3 regions of the Methylobacterium sp. J-118 genome follow, and region 1 is predicted to be linked to each of the others. Evidence: riboswitches for the same ligand, from Rfam matches in the RefSeq annotation. Region 1 holds a riboswitch; each other region holds the start of a gene.

Region 1 (5,840 bases):
CCGTAACGCCAGTAATCCAGCCCGCCGAGGCAGCGGATCACGACGAGCTTGGCGCGCGCCACCACCCGCTCGACGTACAGATCGACCGAGAGCGGATGCCTGAGCTTGGCGAGCTTGGCGAGGCGCAGGCTCGGGAGCCCGGGCTCGGCGGCGTGCGCCTGCGCGATGCCCGCGAGGTCGCTGTCGGTGAACGACAGCACCACGAGATCCCCGGGCTCCTGCCCGAGATCCACCGCCGCCTCGCCCTCGTCGAGGGAGACGGCATCGATGCGCACGAGATGCATCGCGCGGGCCCTTAGATCGTGTCCGGACGGGCGCGCACGACGGATTTCATCCCGCGAGCGCCGCCGCCACGGCGTCCCGGTCGAAACCCTTCAAGCCGATCACCACCAGCGTGCCGTCCCGGGCCTCGCCCGACCGCCAGGGCCGGTCGAAATGGTGGACGACGCGACGCCCGACACCCTGCACCACGAGGCGCATCGGCTTGCCCTCGACCTCGGCAAAGCCCTTGATCCGCAGGACGCCCGCGGTCTCCGCCGCCGCCTCGACCCGGGAAGCGAGGTCGGCGGCCGTCACCGCCGGGCGGATCGGCAGCGCCACGGTCTCGAAATCGTCGTGGTCGTGATCCTCGCCGTCGCCGTGATGGGAGGGCCGGGCGTCCAGATCGTCCTCGGCCGCCGCGCCGAGGCCCAGCAGCACGCGGGGGTCGATGACGCCGTTCTCGGTCTCGACCACCTTCACGGCGCGGGGCAGATGGCCCTCCACTTCGGCCCGGACCCGGGCGCGGGTCGCGGCGTCGATCAGGTCGGCCTTGTTGAGCACCACGAGGTCGGCGCAGAGGAGCTGGTCCTCGAACACCTCTTCCAGGGGATTGTCGTGATCGACCGACTGGTCGGCGGCCCGCTGGGCGGCCAGCGCCTCCGGATCCTCCGCGAAGGCGCCCGACGCGACCGCCGGCCCGTCCACCACCGCAACGACGCCGTCCACCGTGACCCGCGAGCGGATCGCCGGCCACTGGAAGGCCTGGACCAGGGGCTTGGGCAGGGCGAGGCCGGAGGTCTCGATCAGGATATGCTCCGGGGGCTCGGCGCGGCTGAGCAGCGTCTCGAGCGCCGGAACGAAATCGTCCGCGACGGTGCAGCAGATGCATCCGTTCGGTAGTTCGACGATGGAATCTTCGGTGCAGCCCTCGACCCCACAAGCGGCCAGGAACGACTTGTCGAAGCCGACATCCCCGAACTCGTTGACCAGGATCGCCAGACGCCGCCCCTTGGCGTTCTCGACCACGTGGCGCACGAGCGTCGTCTTGCCCGCGCCGAGGAAGCCCGTGACGATGGTGCAGGGGATCTTGGCGACGAGGGTCATTCCGCGGCCTCCAGGGTGCCGGCCTGAGGCGGGCTCGGATCGGGAAAAGGGGGGATGCGCGCGATCACCCCGGTGCGGAACGCCGCGGGACGCTGCCGCCACGGCACGATGCCGTCGGGGGTCTTCGCGTAGGCGGACAGACCGTCCAAGATGATCTCGGCGGAGGCGGCCGGATCCAGGTCGCCATACACGTAGGTCCAGCGGTCGGCCGAGGCGACCGCCACCGTGCAGGGCCGCTTGCACACGGACAGGCACTCCGCCGGCTCGATCCGCAGGTCGGGCGCGTCGCCGGCCCGGTCCCGCAGGGCGTCGAGAAGCCGGGCTCCGGCCCGGGGACCGTCAGGATCGTCGCCCTCGCGGCGGCAGGTGGTGCAGACGTACAGTATGGTCTCAGGCACGGGCGACCCCGCGCGCCGTCTCGCGGCCGAAGACCTGCCAGGCCCGGCCGAGCCCGAGGCCGATCAGCATCCAGAACACGAAGCTGATCGCCAGCGAGCGGGCGGCGAACTGCGCCGCCAGTGCCGCCGGAAGTTCGGACGCGCCCTCGGGTGCCTGGGGCGCCCCGGCCACGTGCGGGGCGATGATCAGGACGAGCCCGCCCAGGATCGCGATCAGCGTGCGGCGGATCGCGATCAGGTACAGGCCCATCCCGGTCGCCGCCGCGGTCATCAGCCACCAGGCCTGCCGGATGGCCAGCGGCGCGGCCTCGCTGCCGGGCAGTTCGGGGGGCAGCCCGAGGCCTGGCGCCAGGGCGACGCTCGCGAAGCCCGCCACCGCGAAGGCGAGGGCAACCTGCGGCGTCGGTTCGCGCCCGCAGGCCAGCATGACGGCGCCGAGCAAAAGGGCGTAGCCGACGCCGCCGACCAGCGTCGCCAGCGCGGTGAACGCCATCCGGGGCAGGCCGGGAGCGGGCTCCCAGTCGGGTGCGGCATCGGGCGCCGCGTGGTCGTGGCCGGCATGGGCCAGCACGATCGGCAGGGCACGCGCGGCCTGGTGGCTCGGCTCGGCATGCTCATAGCGCTCGGCCGCCACGATCAGCGGCGACGTGAGCGTGAGTTCGAGGCCCGTCACGACGACGGCCGCGAGGAAGCCGGCGGCCAGAGCCGCCGACAGAAGCCGGATGATCATCCCTGTGACGATGGCGTCAGTGGCAGGGGAAGTTCTGGGTATGCCGGAAGTCGTGCGCCGCGTTGTGGAACGCGATCGCCGGCGAGAAGCCGACCATGAACAGCAGGCCGAGGCCCAGGATGGCCGCGAGCACGACGGCGACCGGGCGCTCCGACGAGCGGGCACCGACGGCGACGGGGGCGAGGGTCGAGGTGGTCATCGAGTGTGTCTCCAGCCGCCCCACCGGCGGCATTGCGGGATCCTGTCGTGACGGCAGGTCTCCTGGCTCGCGGGTCGACGCACCTGCCGCCTTCCCGGATCGCTCCGGTGGCCCTCTGGCAGACGCTCACCGCTCACAGTTGCGGGGGCAGCCGCGGATTCGAGGCTCGCGCCCCTCACCGCATTCCCTTTTCACCCCGTCGCCGGGGCACCGTCACGCGATCGTTGTAGACGCATGACAGCTCTCGCACAACGGAGGCGTGACGGAATCCTGTCCGCATCACCGGGGACGGCGCTGAGCGGCCGCGCCGGCCATCGGATTCTCGAGACCCTTGAGCGTGATCGTGATGAAAACCCCGTCGCTGGCCCTCGCCCTCCTCATGGCGGCGTCCTTGCCCGGCCGGGCCGAGGACACCGTCGCCGCGCTCAAGGCGGGCGGGCTCATCCTGGAGACGACCGGCCCGATCGCCCTTGTGGCGGAGGACCTGACCCTGTCCGAAACGGCCGTGCAGGCCGATTACCGGTTCCGCAATGCGACCGGGGCCGATATCGAGGCGACCCTCGCGTTTCCGATTCCCGACATCGTCGGTGGTCCCGGGATGGCCGTGGCGATCCCCGATCCGGCGCATGACAACGTCCTCGGGTTCGACGCCGCGGTCGATGGCCAATCCGTCCCGTGGCAGGTCGAGCAGCACGCCTTCCTGACGCGGGATGGCCGGCCGGTCGAGATCACCGGCGAACTCGCGGACCTCGGGATCCCGCTGGTGCCGACCGTCGACGCGACGGCTGGCGCCCTGCGCCGCCTCCCGGAGAGCCGGCGCCGTCTTCTGATCGAGGCCCGCATCCTCGATCGGCAGGAGCACGCGGACGGCACGCTCGCGGACGTCCCGCTCTGGACGCTGAAGTCGCGGTTCTGGCGGCGGCAGGCGTTCCCGGCCGGGCGGGAGCTCGCGGTCCGCCAACACTTCGTGCCGAGCCTCGCCAGCCAGTCCGGCCTGTCCTTCGGCTCCCCGGATCTGGGGCCTGCGGCGATGGCCGGCTATGCGGACCGATTCTGCACGGATCCGGCCTTCGCGCGGCTCGCCCAGAGCCTGTACCGCCGGGCGAGTGCCGACGGCAGCCGGTCCTTTCAGGCCTACGAGGAGTCCCTCTCCTACGCGGTTGCCCCCGGGCATGGTTGGGCCGGGCCCATCGGCACGTTCCGGTTGATCGTGGACAAGGGTGATCCCGCGACGATGGTCTCGTTCTGCGGCAGCAACGTCCGGAAGACCGGGCCGACGACCTTCGAGATGGTGGTGAAGGACTACGTCCCGCAGCGGGATATCGACATTCTCTTCCTGAAGACGACCACGCGGGGCTGAGCCGGTTCGCGGACGCATTGCGAACCGCGCGACGTCCTCCGGACCCGCCCGGTGCCGGGCGTCAGGGTGCGTCCCTCGTGCGCTCGGTCGGGATGGCCGTCGGGCCCGCATCGCGCGCCTTCACGGCCTCTGCGTAGAGACGCTCCACGTCCCGGTGGAACGCCGCGCGGGAATCCGGGCGCGTGTAGAACATGTGGCCGCCCGGGTAGACCGACAGGCTCAGGCGGCCAGCGCCGTAGGCCGGCACCTGTGCGAGCAGGAGCTTCGAGGCGAAGTAGGGCGTCACCAGGTCGGTGAAGCCGTGCGCGACGAGGACGCGCAGCTTGCCGTCGAGCGCCAGCACGCCCTTGAGGTTTGAAAGAACCTCCGGCGCCTGCCGCCCCGAACCCCAGCTCCAGCCATGGTTCACCGCATTGTTCAGGAGCTCGTAGCGCATATTCGGCACGGGCCATTTCAGCGTACGGGCATAGAGATCGAGCATGGCGCTGGTGAGTGGAGCCTGGAGCGCCGTGAGCTGGGGATCCTCGAAGCCCGACTGCACCGCGTCCGGGTTCGGATCCCATCCGGTGATCCCGGTGTCGTAGGCGCTGGCGACGCGACCCTCGGCCCGGTCGATCTCACGCTGGACGCTGCGGGTCGACAGCCGTGCGGCCTGCCCGCGTACGAGGGTGGCGTCGAGCCCGACCATGGGGGCGACCTTCTCGGTCATCCGCGCCACCGCGCCGGCATCGGCCGGGCCCTTGAGAAGGTCGGCGAGATAAGGGCCGGACGCGTAGGCTTCCGACTCCCCGAGCAGGGCCGGCGTCGGCACGGTGCCGCTCCGCTCCAGGGCGCCGGCGGCGAGGGAGGGCAGCTTGAGCACGTAGCCCCAGGGATTGGCCCGCGGCATCTCGAGCCAACCGAAATCGAGAACCGGCGACAGCAGCACCATCCCGGACAGGCCGACGCCGATCTCCTCCTGCAGCTTCTCGGCGATCAGCGGCCCGCGGAAACCGCCGTAGCTCTCGCCCACGTAGAATTTCGGGCCGGAGATCCGGTCATTGACCCGAAGGTACCGGGCGATCACCGCCGCCAGGGTCGCGGCATCGGAATCCACGGACCAGTAGGCCTTGCCATTGCCGTCCACCGCGCGGCTGTAGCCGGTCCCGACCGGGTCGATGAACACGAGGTCGGTGAAGTCGAGCCATGTGCCGTCGTTCGAGGCCAGCGCCACCGGCTGCGACGGGCTGATGCTGGCGCCCCCCGTGGGCAGCCGCCAGGGGCCGATCGCGCCGATGTTGAGATAGGCCGACGACGCCCCCGGGCCGCCATTCACCGCGAAGGTCACGGGGCGCATCCGCCCGGCCTCGGGCGCCACCGTATAGGCGACGTAGGCGATCTCGGCCTGGAGCTTGCCGGCCTCGTCGACGAGGGGCAGGCTGCCCGCGGTGGCGGTGAAGTCCAGGGTCCGGCCGTCCGGGAGCGTGATGCTCTGCTTCGTCGTCGAATCCGGCGGCAGGCGGCGTCCCTCGGGGCCGCGGGGGGCCGCCCTGGCCTCAGCGGGGGGATGGCCGTGCGGCGCATCCTCGGCCCGGAGCGGCGGGGATCCGGCGAACGCCAGGGCGAGGCCGAGGACGGCGCGGGCGAGGGGGCGGCTGAGGATCACGGTCAGGCCTTCTTGTTCCAGCGGCCCGAATCGTCTTGCTGCCAATAGGCCACCGCGTGGCCGGCCTCCTTGGCCTGCCGCCACTGCTCGCGGGCGCGCAACAGGGCGTCCTGATCGGTGCCGTCGAACAGGATGCAGATCCG
Region 2 (5,840 bases), 2.8 Mb from region 1:
ATGATGAAGCCGCTGACGATGAGGGTCAGGATCGCCACGATGCCCAGAGCGGCGGCCACCGAGAGAGTCGACGCCCGGCCGACCGCGTCTGTCGCCGCGGTCTGATCGGCGACCCGCGTCTGGCGATAGGCGAGGACCGCGCGGACCGCTTTCCGGAATGCCTCCGCGTCCTCGCCGAAGGCGCCGAACACGACCGTATCGGCCAGGGCGTGCTCGCCGGCCCGATCGAGCGCGGACACTTGGCTCTCCAGCGCCAGAAAATGCTGCCACGCCTCGCGCAGCCGATGTGCGAGCGCCTGCTCCTCCGGGCCGGATACGGTCGGCGCATAGCGACTCCAAGCCGTCGAGAAAGCTTGCTGCGCCGTCTCGAGCTGGGCCTCGTAAGACCGCGCCTGATCCTTCCCGCGCGCGTTATGAGCGAGGATATCCAGGGCCCGAAGTTCCTGGCTCTCCTCGTTCATGAGGCCCAGATTGGCCACGGCATCGATCTCGCCGACCACCGACTGTGCGGCCTGGTTGATCAGCCCGACACGGCTGATCGCGAATATGCCGATCAACATAGACAAGATGAAGAGGACGATGAATGATCCAGCTATCAGTTTTCTCAAGCTAAAAATAGATCTTTTTTCCGAAATATGCGCATCTTGCGACATTCGCGTAACCGTCTTAAAATCAGTGCCGATTCGGTCAGGTTATAATACGCAACATCAGCGCGCGCACCCTAACAGATTGGTTGAATTTTGAGACAAGAAATTTCATTTCGACAAAATGCATAATCTTTAAGCATTTAATGCGTAACTATTGGTAAGTACATACGGGATTGCATGGCGGGGAAAGCTATTAAATTCGCATCTATAAAACCCACAAAAATGATGCGTGCTCCGCTGACGCCATAAAATTACGGCACAGATTCGTTTGTCCGCTGAAGATGGCGTACCCACCTTCGCGCCGCTGGATCCCCAGGCAGGGTACTCCCGACGCTTGACGCGCCAGGCGCGCGCAGCCAAGCTTGTTTCCGACGGTTCCCTTCGGGGATCAAAAGGGAACGCGGTGAGGGATCCGTCCCGAGGCCGTGGCTGCCCCCGCAACTGTAAGCGGCGAGCCCTTCACCACCACGTCACTGGGTAATCCCCGGGAAGACGGTGCGAGGGCGGTGACCCGTGAGCCAGGAGACCTGCCGTCAGCCGTGGTCACACGCGAAACGCGTCGGGCGGGGTGTCCTGGCGGGTGTCGAGACGCCCGTGCGCCCGCACGGTCGGCGAGGCCTCGTTCGCGGTGACGTGCCACAGCAAGCGCGCCCGCGACGCCAGTCCCGATGTCCGTTCCCGCCGTCTCGTTTCGTTCGACCGTGAGCCCAAGACGCATTCCCGCGCTCGTCGGCGGTCCGCGATCCAGACGATCGAGGAATTGCAATGTTATTACGTTGCTTATAGGACGATCAGGCTGGCGGGAGCTGCGCACGGACCTTTCCCCGACATGTCCCCATCGATCCATCACCCCCGCTCCGGCGGGTCCGCCCCGGTCTGCGGCCTGCTCCTCACACTCCTGGCGAATCCCGCCGCGGCGCAGGAGGCCGTCACCCTGGACGAACTCTCCGTCCAAGGCGCCGAAGGCGATCCGAACCGCGTCACGCCGAACGGCCTCAACCTGCGCACGCCCGACCGGACCGCGAGCCGGATCGGCCTGACACCTCTGGAGACGCCGGCGAGCCTCGACATCGTGTCGGGCGAGACCGCCCGGCTGCGCGGCCAGGATACGATCGCCGAGGCCGTGACCCAGGACGCCACCGGCATCACCACGATCGCGGCACCCGGCAACGGCAACGGCGCCTTCACGTCCCGCGGCTTCGCGGGCCCGAACTCAATCCAGCAGCTCTATGACGGCACGCGCTTCTACGTGGGTGCGAACACCGTCACCTTCCCGTTCGACACCTGGAACGTCGAGCGGATCGAGGTGCTGCGCGGGCCGTCCTCGGTGCTCTACGGCGACGGCGCCATCGGCGGCGTGATCAATGTGGTGCCGAAGAAACCGGTCTTCGTGCCGATCAATACGGCCCGCGCGGTCATCGGGACGGACGGGGTTGCGCGGCTCGCCCTCGATTCCGGCGGGGCGCTCGGACAGGCCGAGTTCGGCGACACCTTCGCGTACCGCCTGAACGTCAGCGGCAACCGCGCCGACGGCTGGGTCCGACCGGAGGGGGATTTCCGCAACCTCGCGGTCTCGGCCGCCCTGCTGTTCCAGCCGAGCCCCGACCTCGCGTTCACGCTCAGCCACGATCTCGGCTACCAGGAGCCGGCGCGCTACTGGGGCACGCCGCTCGTCGGGGGCCGGATCCCGGACCTGATCCGGTTCAACAACTACAACGTCCGCGACGCGAAGATCACCTGGGCCGACAACTGGACCCAGCTCAAGGCCGAGTGGTCGCCCTCGGCGGACATCACGGTGCGCAACACCGCCTATCGGCTGACCAGCCGGCGCCATTGGCTCGACGTCGAGCAGTATTCCTACAACCGCGGCTCCGGGCTGGTCGACCGGAGCGACGATCTGGAAATCTATCACAGCCAGGAGCAGGTCGGGGACCGGCTCGACGCGAGCCTTAAGGGCAGCCTGTTCGGCTTGCCGAACGCGTTCGTGGCCGGCTTCGACGTGAACCACATCGACTTCCGCCACACGAACAACTTTTACTTCGACCAGACCACCAGCGTGCCGCTGACCGGCTACGATCCCGGTTATTTCCCGCAGGACGGTCGAGCGCGGCCGGCCTACGCTACCCAGACGAGCCAGGCCTCGGTCTTCGCCGAGGATCGCGTGATATTATCCGACAGGCTGTCGTTCCTCACCGGGGTGCGCCTCGACGTGCCGACCCTCCACCGGGAGGATCTGCAGACGGGATCGCAATTCGAAAAAACCTACCGCGCCCTCGGCTACCGGTTCGGTCTCGTCTACAACCCGACGCCGGACAGCGCGCTCTACGCCCAGTACAGCGTCGCCACCGACCCGGTGAACAGCCTGATCACCCTGTCGCAGTCCCTGGCGGGCTTCAAGCTCGCCACGGGTGACCAGATCGAGATCGGCGCCAAGGGTCTCGCCTTCGACGGCGCCCTCGAATGGACGGTCGCCGGCTACCGGATCGTCAAGGACAACCTGATCTCGGCCGTGCCGGGGCAACCGACGCTCTCCACGCAGGTCGGAAGCCAATCCTCGCAGGGGTTCGAACTGGCGCTGGGCTGGCGGTTCGCGCCAAGCTGGCGGCTCGACGGCAACGTCGCGCTCCTGCACGCGCAGTACGACCGGTTCGACCAGACCGTGAGCGGCGCCACCGTCTCGTATGCCGGCAACCAGCCGATCGACGTGCCCGAGCGCGTGGCCAACCTCTGGCTGACCTGGGATCCCATCCGCGACTGGACCGCGCGGATCGGTCTGCAGAATGTGGGACAGGTCTACAGCGACTTCGGCAACACGGCGCGGCGCCCGGCCTACAGCCTCGTCAACCTCGTCCTCGACCATCAAGTGACGGCGGAATCGCGCCTGAGCCTGCGCGTCTACAACCTGTTCGACAAAGTCTACGCGATCAGCGGCAACGCCGCGAACGGGGTGGGAACCAATTGGCTGCTCGGGCGGCCAAGATCGGTCGAGGTCGCCTACACGGTGACGTGGTGAGGCGGCCGCGCCGGGTCGCGAAGGCGGGGCGGCGCTGGCTGCTCCTGTTCCACCGCTGGGCCGGAATCGCCGCGGGGCTGTTCTTCGCCCTGTGGATCGGCTCCGGGCTGGTCATGCTCTATGTGCCGTTCCCGACGCTCACCGAGACAGAGCACCTGGCACGGCTGGATCCGATCGCCTGGGATCGGGTGTCGGTTGCGCCGGACGACGCGCTCCGCGCCGGCGGCCTCGTCGGCGTACCCGCGGCCTTCGTACTGGAGTTGCGCGGGGCGGAGCCCGTCTACCGGATTAGCCAGCACGACGGGACCCGGGCGACGGTCTCGGCGCGGACCGGGGAACGGCTTGGGCCGGTGACACCCGGCGAGGCGCTGCGTCTCGCGGCCGCGGGCTTTTCGGATGCGGGCGCCGAGCCGGTGGAGCGCGACCAGTGGACCGTCACGGCCCGGTACGATCCGCTCCGGCCGTTCCTGAAGGTTGCCCTCGGCGATCCGGCGGGAACCGAACTCTACGTGTCTCAGGTCACCGGCGAGATCGCCCTCGACACGACCCGGTCTGAGCGGGCCTGGAACTGGGTCGGCTCGGTGGCGCACTGGATCTACCTCACGCCCCTGCGCGCCCGCGCGGAGCTGTGGCGGACGCTCCTGCTCTGGCTGTCGGGGTTCGCGTCCCTCGTTGCGCTGAGCGGCCTCGCGGTCGGGATCTGGCGGCTGCGCCTCCGGCGACGCTACGCGGGCGGCGCCGTGACGCCCTATCGGGGGCTCGCGCGCTGCCACCACCTGCTCGGCCTCGCGGGCGGGATCGGCCTGGGCGCGTTCATCGTGAGCGGCTGGATCTCGATGAACCCGAACCGCTGGTTCTCGTCGGTCCGGCCGTCCGCGGAGTTGCTTTCCGCCTATGCCGGAACGCCGCCGCAGCTCGGGCTCAACCCGCGGCAGCTGCAGGTTTTCGCCACGCCGGAGACCCGAAGCCTGCGATTTGCCGCCATCGGGGGAGACTGGTGGATCGTCGCCCAGGCGCCGGAGCGCGTCAGCGCCGCCGGGGCGGAGGGCGGCCACCTCGAAGCCGGCACCATCGCCCGTGCGGCCGCTCGGGCTGTGCCAGGCGGCTCCCTGCGGGCGGCCAGGCAGCTCTCCGCCTACGATGCCTACTGGTATCCCCACTGCGCCGATCCGCGGCCGCTCCCGGTGCTGCGCCTGCGCTTCGACGATCCGGCCTCGACCTGGCTCCACATCGACCCTCGGGACGGGAGGATCCTGCAGCGGCTGGATCGCTCGGGCCGGATCAGCCGCTGGCTGTTCGATGCCCCGCACCGCCTCGACCTGCCGGGGCTCACCGGAAACCGCCTGCGCCACGATGCGGGCCAATGGATCCTGAATCTCCTGGCGGCGGCCGTCGCGGTGACCGGGATCGTTGCGGGCTGGCGCAGGCTGCGGCGGACCCCGTCCGCTCCGGGGAGGTCAGGCGGGTTCTGAAAGCCGATCGATTAGCGGCTGCTGCGTCGCCCAGCCGCAAGCGCCGCAGCCGACCGGACCGAACGTCAGCCGTGGCACACGCGCCGCGGACGAGGAGGGGCCGCCGGACATCCCGTGCCGATGGCGGCAGCCTGCGCGTGCCGTGGCGAGAATGCCCGATCACGCCTCGAACAGGGATCCCTGTCGGGTCGCCGCGGCACGCGCGCTGGCTCGCCGTCCGGGCGTGGGGGACGCGGGCGTGCTTCCGCGACGCCCGGGCTTTGGCGGCAGGGACGGATCGGATGTCCCCTCGGGCACGGCGGCGACGGTCCCGTCGGAGAATTGGAGGCTGAGGCGGGCGGCGGCGGCGGCCTCCGCAGCCCGGCGGACCGGCAGGCCGGCGGCGTCGCGCACCAGCACGTAGCCGCGGTCGAGCACGGCGCGGTAGCTGAGCGAGCCCAGGAGCTGCGCCAGGCCCTCCAGACGGTCACGCCGTCGCTCGACACCGCGCGCACCGGCCTGGGCGAGCCGGTCGGACAGGGCGAGCAGCCGGTCGGCGCGGCGGGCCTGGAGGGCGCGGGCCCGCTCCAGGCTCGCGTCACGGGCCACGACGAGCCGGCGCCCGAGCTGGACCAGGGCCTCGCCCTTGCGCTGCACGTCGTTGCGCAGGGCGGTCAACGGCCGGTGATCGATCCGCCCCAACCGCGCGCGGGCGTTGGCCAGCGCCAC
Region 3 (5,840 bases), 2.0 Mb from region 1:
GCCCGACATCGGTGACCAGCAGGTCGATGCGCACGTCCGATTGCAGGACCTTGAGGCCGGCGCCGCCGTCGGCGGCCTCGATCGCCGTGTAGCCGAGATCCTCCAGCACCTCCGTCACCAGCATCCGGACGGTGGGCTCGTCGTCGACGACCAGGACGGTCTCCCCCGGGGCGGCGCGGGGCGGTGCGCCGATCGCCGCGTGCGCCTCCTCCTCCGGCACCGCGCCGGCGTGGCGGGGCAGGTGGAGGCAGACCGTGGTGCCCCGGCCGACCTCCGAGACGATCCGCACCTGGCCGCCCGATTGCTGCGCGAAGCCGTAGATCATCGACAGGCCGAGGCCGGTGCCCTGCCCCAGCGGCTTGGTGGTGAAGAACGGCTCGAACACCCGGTCGACGATCTCCGGCGCCATGCCGGTGCCGGTATCGGCGACGCAGAGCGAGAGATACGGCCCCGGCGGCATGTCGTGGTGCCGGGCGGCAGGCGCGTCCAGCCGGGCATTGGCGGTCTCGATGGTGATCCGCCCGCCCTCGGGCATCGCGTCCCGGGCATTGATGCACAGGTTGAGCAGCGCGTTCTCGAGCTGCGGCGGGTCGACCAGGGTCAGCCACAGGCCGGGGGCGGCGATCACCTCAACGACCACCGCCGGTCCCACGGTGCGCCGGATCAGCTCCTCCATGCCGGCGACGAGGCGGTTCACGTCGGTGGGCTTCGGGTCGAGGGTCTGGCGGCGCGAGAAGGCGAGCAGCCGGTGCGTCAGGGCGGCGGCGCGCTTGGACGCGCCCTGGGCGGCGTTGATGTAGCGGTCGACATCCATCATCCGGCCCTGGCTGAGCCGGGTCTGGATCAGCTCCAGCGAGCCGGAGATGCCGGCCAGCAGGTTGTTGAAATCGTGGGCGAGGCCGCCGGTGAGCTGGCCCACCGCCTCCATCTTCTGCGATTGCCGCAGGGCCTCCTCGGCGGCCGCCAGGGCGTCGGCGCGCTCGCGCTCGGCGGTGAAGTCGCGCCCGACCGCGTTGATCACGCCGTCGCCGGGCCGGGCCGCCCAGCTGATCCAGCGGTAGCTGCCGTCCCGGTGGCGATAGCGGTTGTCGAAGCGCGCGAGGCGCTCGCCCGCCGAGAGTTGCTCCGCCCCCGCGATCGTGCGCGCCAGATCGTCCGGGTGGACGAAGTCGATCAGCTTGGTGCCGACGAGGGCGTCCGCGCCCCAGCCCAGCACCTCGGTCCAGGCCGGGTTCACCGCGGTGATCGTGCCGTCGAACAGGCAGCGGAGCATCATGTCGGAGGAGAGCGTCCACAGGGCGTTGCGGTCGGCGGTCCGCTCCGCGACCTGCTGCGCCAGGGTGGCGTTGAGGCTGCCGAGTTCCGCAAGCGCAGTCTCGAGCTGGGCCCGGCTTTCGGTGAGGGCGGCGTCGGCCAGCACCCGCCCGGTGGTCTCGTTGGTGAGGATGAACAGCCCGGCGACACCGCCCACGGCATCGAGCACCCGCGAATACGAGAAGGTCCACCACGTCTCCCGGGCGCCCCGGTCGGTGTCGAGCTGCCACGGCAGGTCGACGAACCGCTCCGGCCGGCCCTCCAGGGCGGCCGCGATGATCGGCCCGGCCTGCTCCCAGGCATCGGCCCAGACGGCGTCGAACCGCGCCCCCATGGCCCAGGGCAGCCGTGGCCCCAGCAGCGGGAAGTAGGTGTCGTTGAAGAAGAAATGGAGATCGGGGCCCCAGGCCAGGATCATCGATTCCGGCGAGTTGAGCACGAGCGAGAGCGCCGCCCGGAACTCCGCCGGCCAGGTCTCCGGGGGGCCGAGGGGGTGGCCGGTCCAGTCGCGCGCGCGGATCATGCGCGCCGCTTCGCCGCCGCCGGCGAGGAAGGAGAGGGGGTCGGTCACGAGTTCGGAATGCAGCATGTCATGGGCGTACGGCGTATGACTGCCTTTGGCGGCATCTCCAAGATGCCGCTCGCGGTTCGAGGACGTCGTTACAGAACGCCGTCTTTGCGAGCGGAGCGAGGCAACTTAGGGCAGCGGGACCTTCGTGAGCGTGGCGCCGACTGGATGGCTTCGCGCCGCTCGCAAAGACGGTCGGGCCGAGCTTCGATCCAACCAGCTTCCTAAAGCCTGAACCCAATTAGCTTAAGCATGTAATGACTGCTCGCGACCCAACCCAGCCGCCGGGAACGTCGTTTGCGTTTCTCCAAAGCAGTCGTTCGCCGGACCTCAATCAACTTCGGCTCAGGGGGGACAGCGGAAGTTGGCTCGACATCCGGAAGCGGACCCCGGCATGAGCCTGTTCTAGTCCCATCGGCAGCGATCGGCCACTCGCAAAGGCGATTTCCGGAATGCAGCCAAAAGGGCACACACCACAGGAACCCGTCTCGTCGCGTTGACCGAGTGTCGGCCGATCACCTAGCCTGACCGTGACGGTTCCCCTCGGGGATCAAAAGGGAACGCGGTGAGGAGCTTGCTCCGAGGCCGCGGCTGCCCCCGCAACTGTAAGCGGCGAGCCCAGCACCACCGCGTCACTGGATGAGCCTCATCCGGGAAGACGGTGCGAGGGCGACGACCCGCGAGCCAGGAGACCTGCCGTCAGCCGTGGTCACACGCGAAACGCGCCGGGCGGGGTGTCCTGGCGGGTGCCGAGACGCTCGTGCCCGTGCGCGATCGGCGAGGCTTCATTCGCGGTGACGTGCCACTGCCGTCGCCCGAGGTCCCGTGTCTCATCGTCCGACCACCCGAACGCTCGCGACCCTGTCGGGCGTCAGCCTCGCTGTCCTAGCGTCAGCGGCTGTAGCTCAAGACCGATCCATTCCCAGTGCCGCAACCACCGAAACGACGCTGGAGGAGATCTCGGTCACCGCGGAGACCGCGGCAGCGGCGTCACCGCAGGCCGGTCCATCTGCCAGCGCAGGCTACGTCGGGGGGACGACCGGCATCGGCGGGATCAGCACGCCCGTGACCGCCGCCAGTTCCGGCGTCATCACGGGTGCGCAGCTCAACAGCCGCCCCGTGACCCGCCCCGGTGAGGTGCTGGAGGCGGTGCCGGGCCTGATCGTCACCCAGCACTCCGGTGAGGGCAAAGCCAACCAGTTCTTCCTGCGCGGCTTCAACCTCGACCACGGCACCGATATCGCCCTGTTCCTAGACGGCATGCCGCTCAACATGCGCACCCATGCCCACGGCCAGGGCTACGCCGACATCAACTTCCTGATCCCCGAACTCGTCGGCGCCGTGGAGTTCCACAAGGGGCCATACTTCGTGCGCGACGGCGACTTCGCCTCCGCGGGCTCGGTCCGGATCGACTACCTCGATACGACCGCCAAGAACGTCGCGCTGACCTCGATCGGCAGCTTCGGCTACAAGCGCGCCCTGTCGATCACCACCGTGCCGCTGGCCGAGGGCAACCTGCTCCTGGCTGGCGAGGCGCAGGTCTACGATGGGCCGTGGGTCGTCCCGGACGCGCTGCGCAAGATCAACGGGGTCGCCCGCTACAGCCAGGGCACGCCGCTCGACGGCTTCTCGGTCACCAGCATGGCCTATGCGGCCCGCTGGACCGCGACCAACCAGATCCCCGAGCGCGCGGTCACCGAGGGGCTGATCGGCCGCTACGGCACGATCAACCCTACGGACGGCGGCGATACCTCGCGCGTCTCGCTCTCGGGCAAGTTCAGCGCGACGGACGACACCGGCGTGACGCGGGCCTCGGCCTACGTGATCCGCTCACAACTCAACCTGTTCAACGACTTCACCTATTTCCTGAACGACCCGGTCAACGGCGACCAGTTCCACTAGCTCGACCAGCGCATCATCGGCGGCGGCGAGGCGCTGCACATCTTCCAGGGCGATCTGTTCGGGCTGCCGATGGAGAACGAGATCGGCGTGCAGACGCGGACCGACAGCATCCGGGTCGGCCTATTCAACACCACGAACCGGCAATACCGCTCCGGCGTGCTCGACGACCGCGTGCTGGAGACGAGCGGCGCCTTCTACTTCGACAACCGGGTGCGCTGGACCGACTGGTTGCGCACCAGAGTCGGCTTCCGCGCCGATGGCTACTACGCGAGCGTCGTCTCGGACACGCCGGCCAATTCCGGTCGAGCGCGCGACGGTATCGTCAACCCGAAGCTCGGCCTGACCCTCGGACCATGGTTCGACACCGAGCTCTACGTGAATTACGGCGGCGGCTTCCACTCGAACGACGTGCGCGGCGTGACCGCCACGGTCGACCCGACGAGTTCGCTGTTCAACACCACCCGCTCGCCGTTCGTGGTGCCCTCGACCGGCTACGAGATCGGCCTGCGCAACCGCTCGATCGCCGGGCTGGAGACGAGCCTCGCGCTGTTCCGGCTCGATTTCGCCTCGGAGAACCTGTTCCAGGGCGATACCGGCACGACGGAGCCAAGCCGCCCAACCCGGCGCTTCGGCGTGGAATGGACGAACCGCTACGCGGTGACGCCCTGGCTGCAACTGGAGGGCGACCTGACGATCACCAACGCCCGCTTTTCCGACTACGATCCGGCCGGTAACCGGGTGCCGGAGGCGCCCACCACGATCGCGTCGGCAGGCCTCACCTTCGGCGAACCGCTCGGCTGGTTCGGCTCGCTGCGGTTCCGGTATTTCGGACCGCGGCCGCTGATCGAGGACAACTCCATCCGCTCGCGGCCGACCGCGCTGTTCAACGGCCGGGTCGGCTACAACTTCGAGAATGGCATCAGCGTCTCGCTGGACGTGCTGAACCTGACGAACAGCAAGTCTGACCAGATCACCTACGCCTACGTCTCGCGCCTGCCGGGCGAGCCCACGGAGGGGCTGATCGACCGCGTCTTCCACCCGGTGGAGCCCACCGCCGTGCGCCTGACAATCGCGGGTCGGTTCTGATCTCACCCGCCTGCATCCGGACATTCGGAATGCCGCCTTTGGGTCGGGAGCGGGCGCAGCAATGACGTCCGCTCCTTTGCGTTGCCGCCCGAAAGCGGACCGGCGGAAATCCCCCTTCTCGGACATCGCTAAGGCCAAGCTGGTTACATTCCAACTCTAGTGCGCCTCCTGCCAGTTCCCCGCCGCCTTGGCCTCCACCACCAGCGGCACCCGGAGCGTCAGGGCCGGGGCCGGCGCCTCCTCCATCACGCTGGCGATGATCGGGATCGCCCGGTCGACCTCGTCCTCCGCGGTCTCGAAGACCAGCTCGTCGTGGACCTGCAGCAGCATCCGCACGTCGAGTTTGGCCGCCGCCAGCGCCGCCTCCATCCGGGTCATCGCCCGGCGGATGATGTCGGCGGCCGAGCCCTGGATCGGCGCGTTGATCGCCTGCCGCTCGACGCTGGCGCGCTCGGACGGGTTGTTGGAGCGGATCTGCGGATAGTGGCAGACCCGGCCGAACAGGGTCGAGACGTAGCCCTTGTCCCGGCAGATCTTTTTGGTTGTGTCGATGTAGTCGCGGATGCCCGGGAACTGCTCGAAATACTGCTTGATGAACGCCGACGCCTCCTCCCGGCCGATGCCGAGCCGGTCGGCGAGGCCGAAGGCCGAGATGCCGTAGATGATGCCGAAATTGATCGTCTTGGCCCGCCGCCGCAGGTCGGGGGTCATGTCCTTCAGCGACACGCCGAACATTGCGCTGGCTGTCGCCGCGTGGATGTCGATCCCGTCCGCGAACGCTTTGCGCAGCTCCGGGATGTCGGCCATGTGGGCGAGCAACCGCAATTCGATCTGCGAGTAATCCGCCGAGATCAGCCGGTTGCCGGGGGCCGCCACGAAGGCCCGGCGGATGCGCCGGCCCTCCTCGGTGCGGATCGGGATGTTCTGGAGGTTCGGCTCGGACGAGGACAGCCGCCCCGTCGTGGTCGCC

The links. A riboswitch is a leader RNA that binds a small molecule or an ion and turns the genes downstream of it on or off. The one in region 1 is predicted to bind cobalamin.
Positions count from the first base shown of each region.
Region 2: linked by a shared signal. The riboswitch ahead of AC3IF3_RS04075 (TonB-dependent receptor) and the one ahead of AC3IF3_RS17555 (CbtB domain-containing protein) in region 1 are both predicted to bind cobalamin.
Region 3: linked by a shared signal. The riboswitch ahead of AC3IF3_RS07820 (TonB-dependent receptor) and the one ahead of AC3IF3_RS17555 (CbtB domain-containing protein) in region 1 are both predicted to bind cobalamin.

Region 1 is NZ_JBYQFA010000001.1:3,635,098-3,640,937, forward strand. It holds gene cobN (cobaltochelatase subunit CobN) at 1-284, opposite strand, end outside; gene cobW (cobalamin biosynthesis protein CobW) at 331-1,365, opposite strand; gene AC3IF3_RS17545 (DUF1636 family protein) at 1,362-1,763, opposite strand; gene AC3IF3_RS17550 (CbtA family protein) at 1,756-2,493, opposite strand; gene AC3IF3_RS17555 (CbtB domain-containing protein) at 2,510-2,692, opposite strand; cobalamin riboswitch at 2,728-2,922, opposite strand; gene AC3IF3_RS17560 (DUF4424 family protein) at 3,039-4,052, shown strand; gene AC3IF3_RS17565 (S10 family peptidase) at 4,114-5,697, opposite strand; gene AC3IF3_RS17570 (DNA polymerase III subunit chi) at 5,700-5,840, opposite strand, start outside.
Region 2 is NZ_JBYQFA010000001.1:846,120-851,959, reverse strand. It holds gene AC3IF3_RS04080 (methyl-accepting chemotaxis protein) at 1-653, opposite strand, end outside; cobalamin riboswitch at 1,003-1,196, shown strand; gene AC3IF3_RS04075 (TonB-dependent receptor) at 1,477-3,660, shown strand; gene AC3IF3_RS04070 (PepSY domain-containing protein) at 3,654-5,132, shown strand; gene xseA (exodeoxyribonuclease VII large subunit) at 5,292-5,840, opposite strand, start outside.
Region 3 is NZ_JBYQFA010000001.1:1,616,826-1,622,665, forward strand. It holds gene AC3IF3_RS07815 (hybrid sensor histidine kinase/response regulator) at 1-1,885, opposite strand, end outside; cobalamin riboswitch at 2,400-2,597, shown strand; partial or broken gene AC3IF3_RS07820 (TonB-dependent receptor) at 2,840-4,870, shown strand; gene polA (DNA polymerase I) at 5,027-5,840, opposite strand, start outside.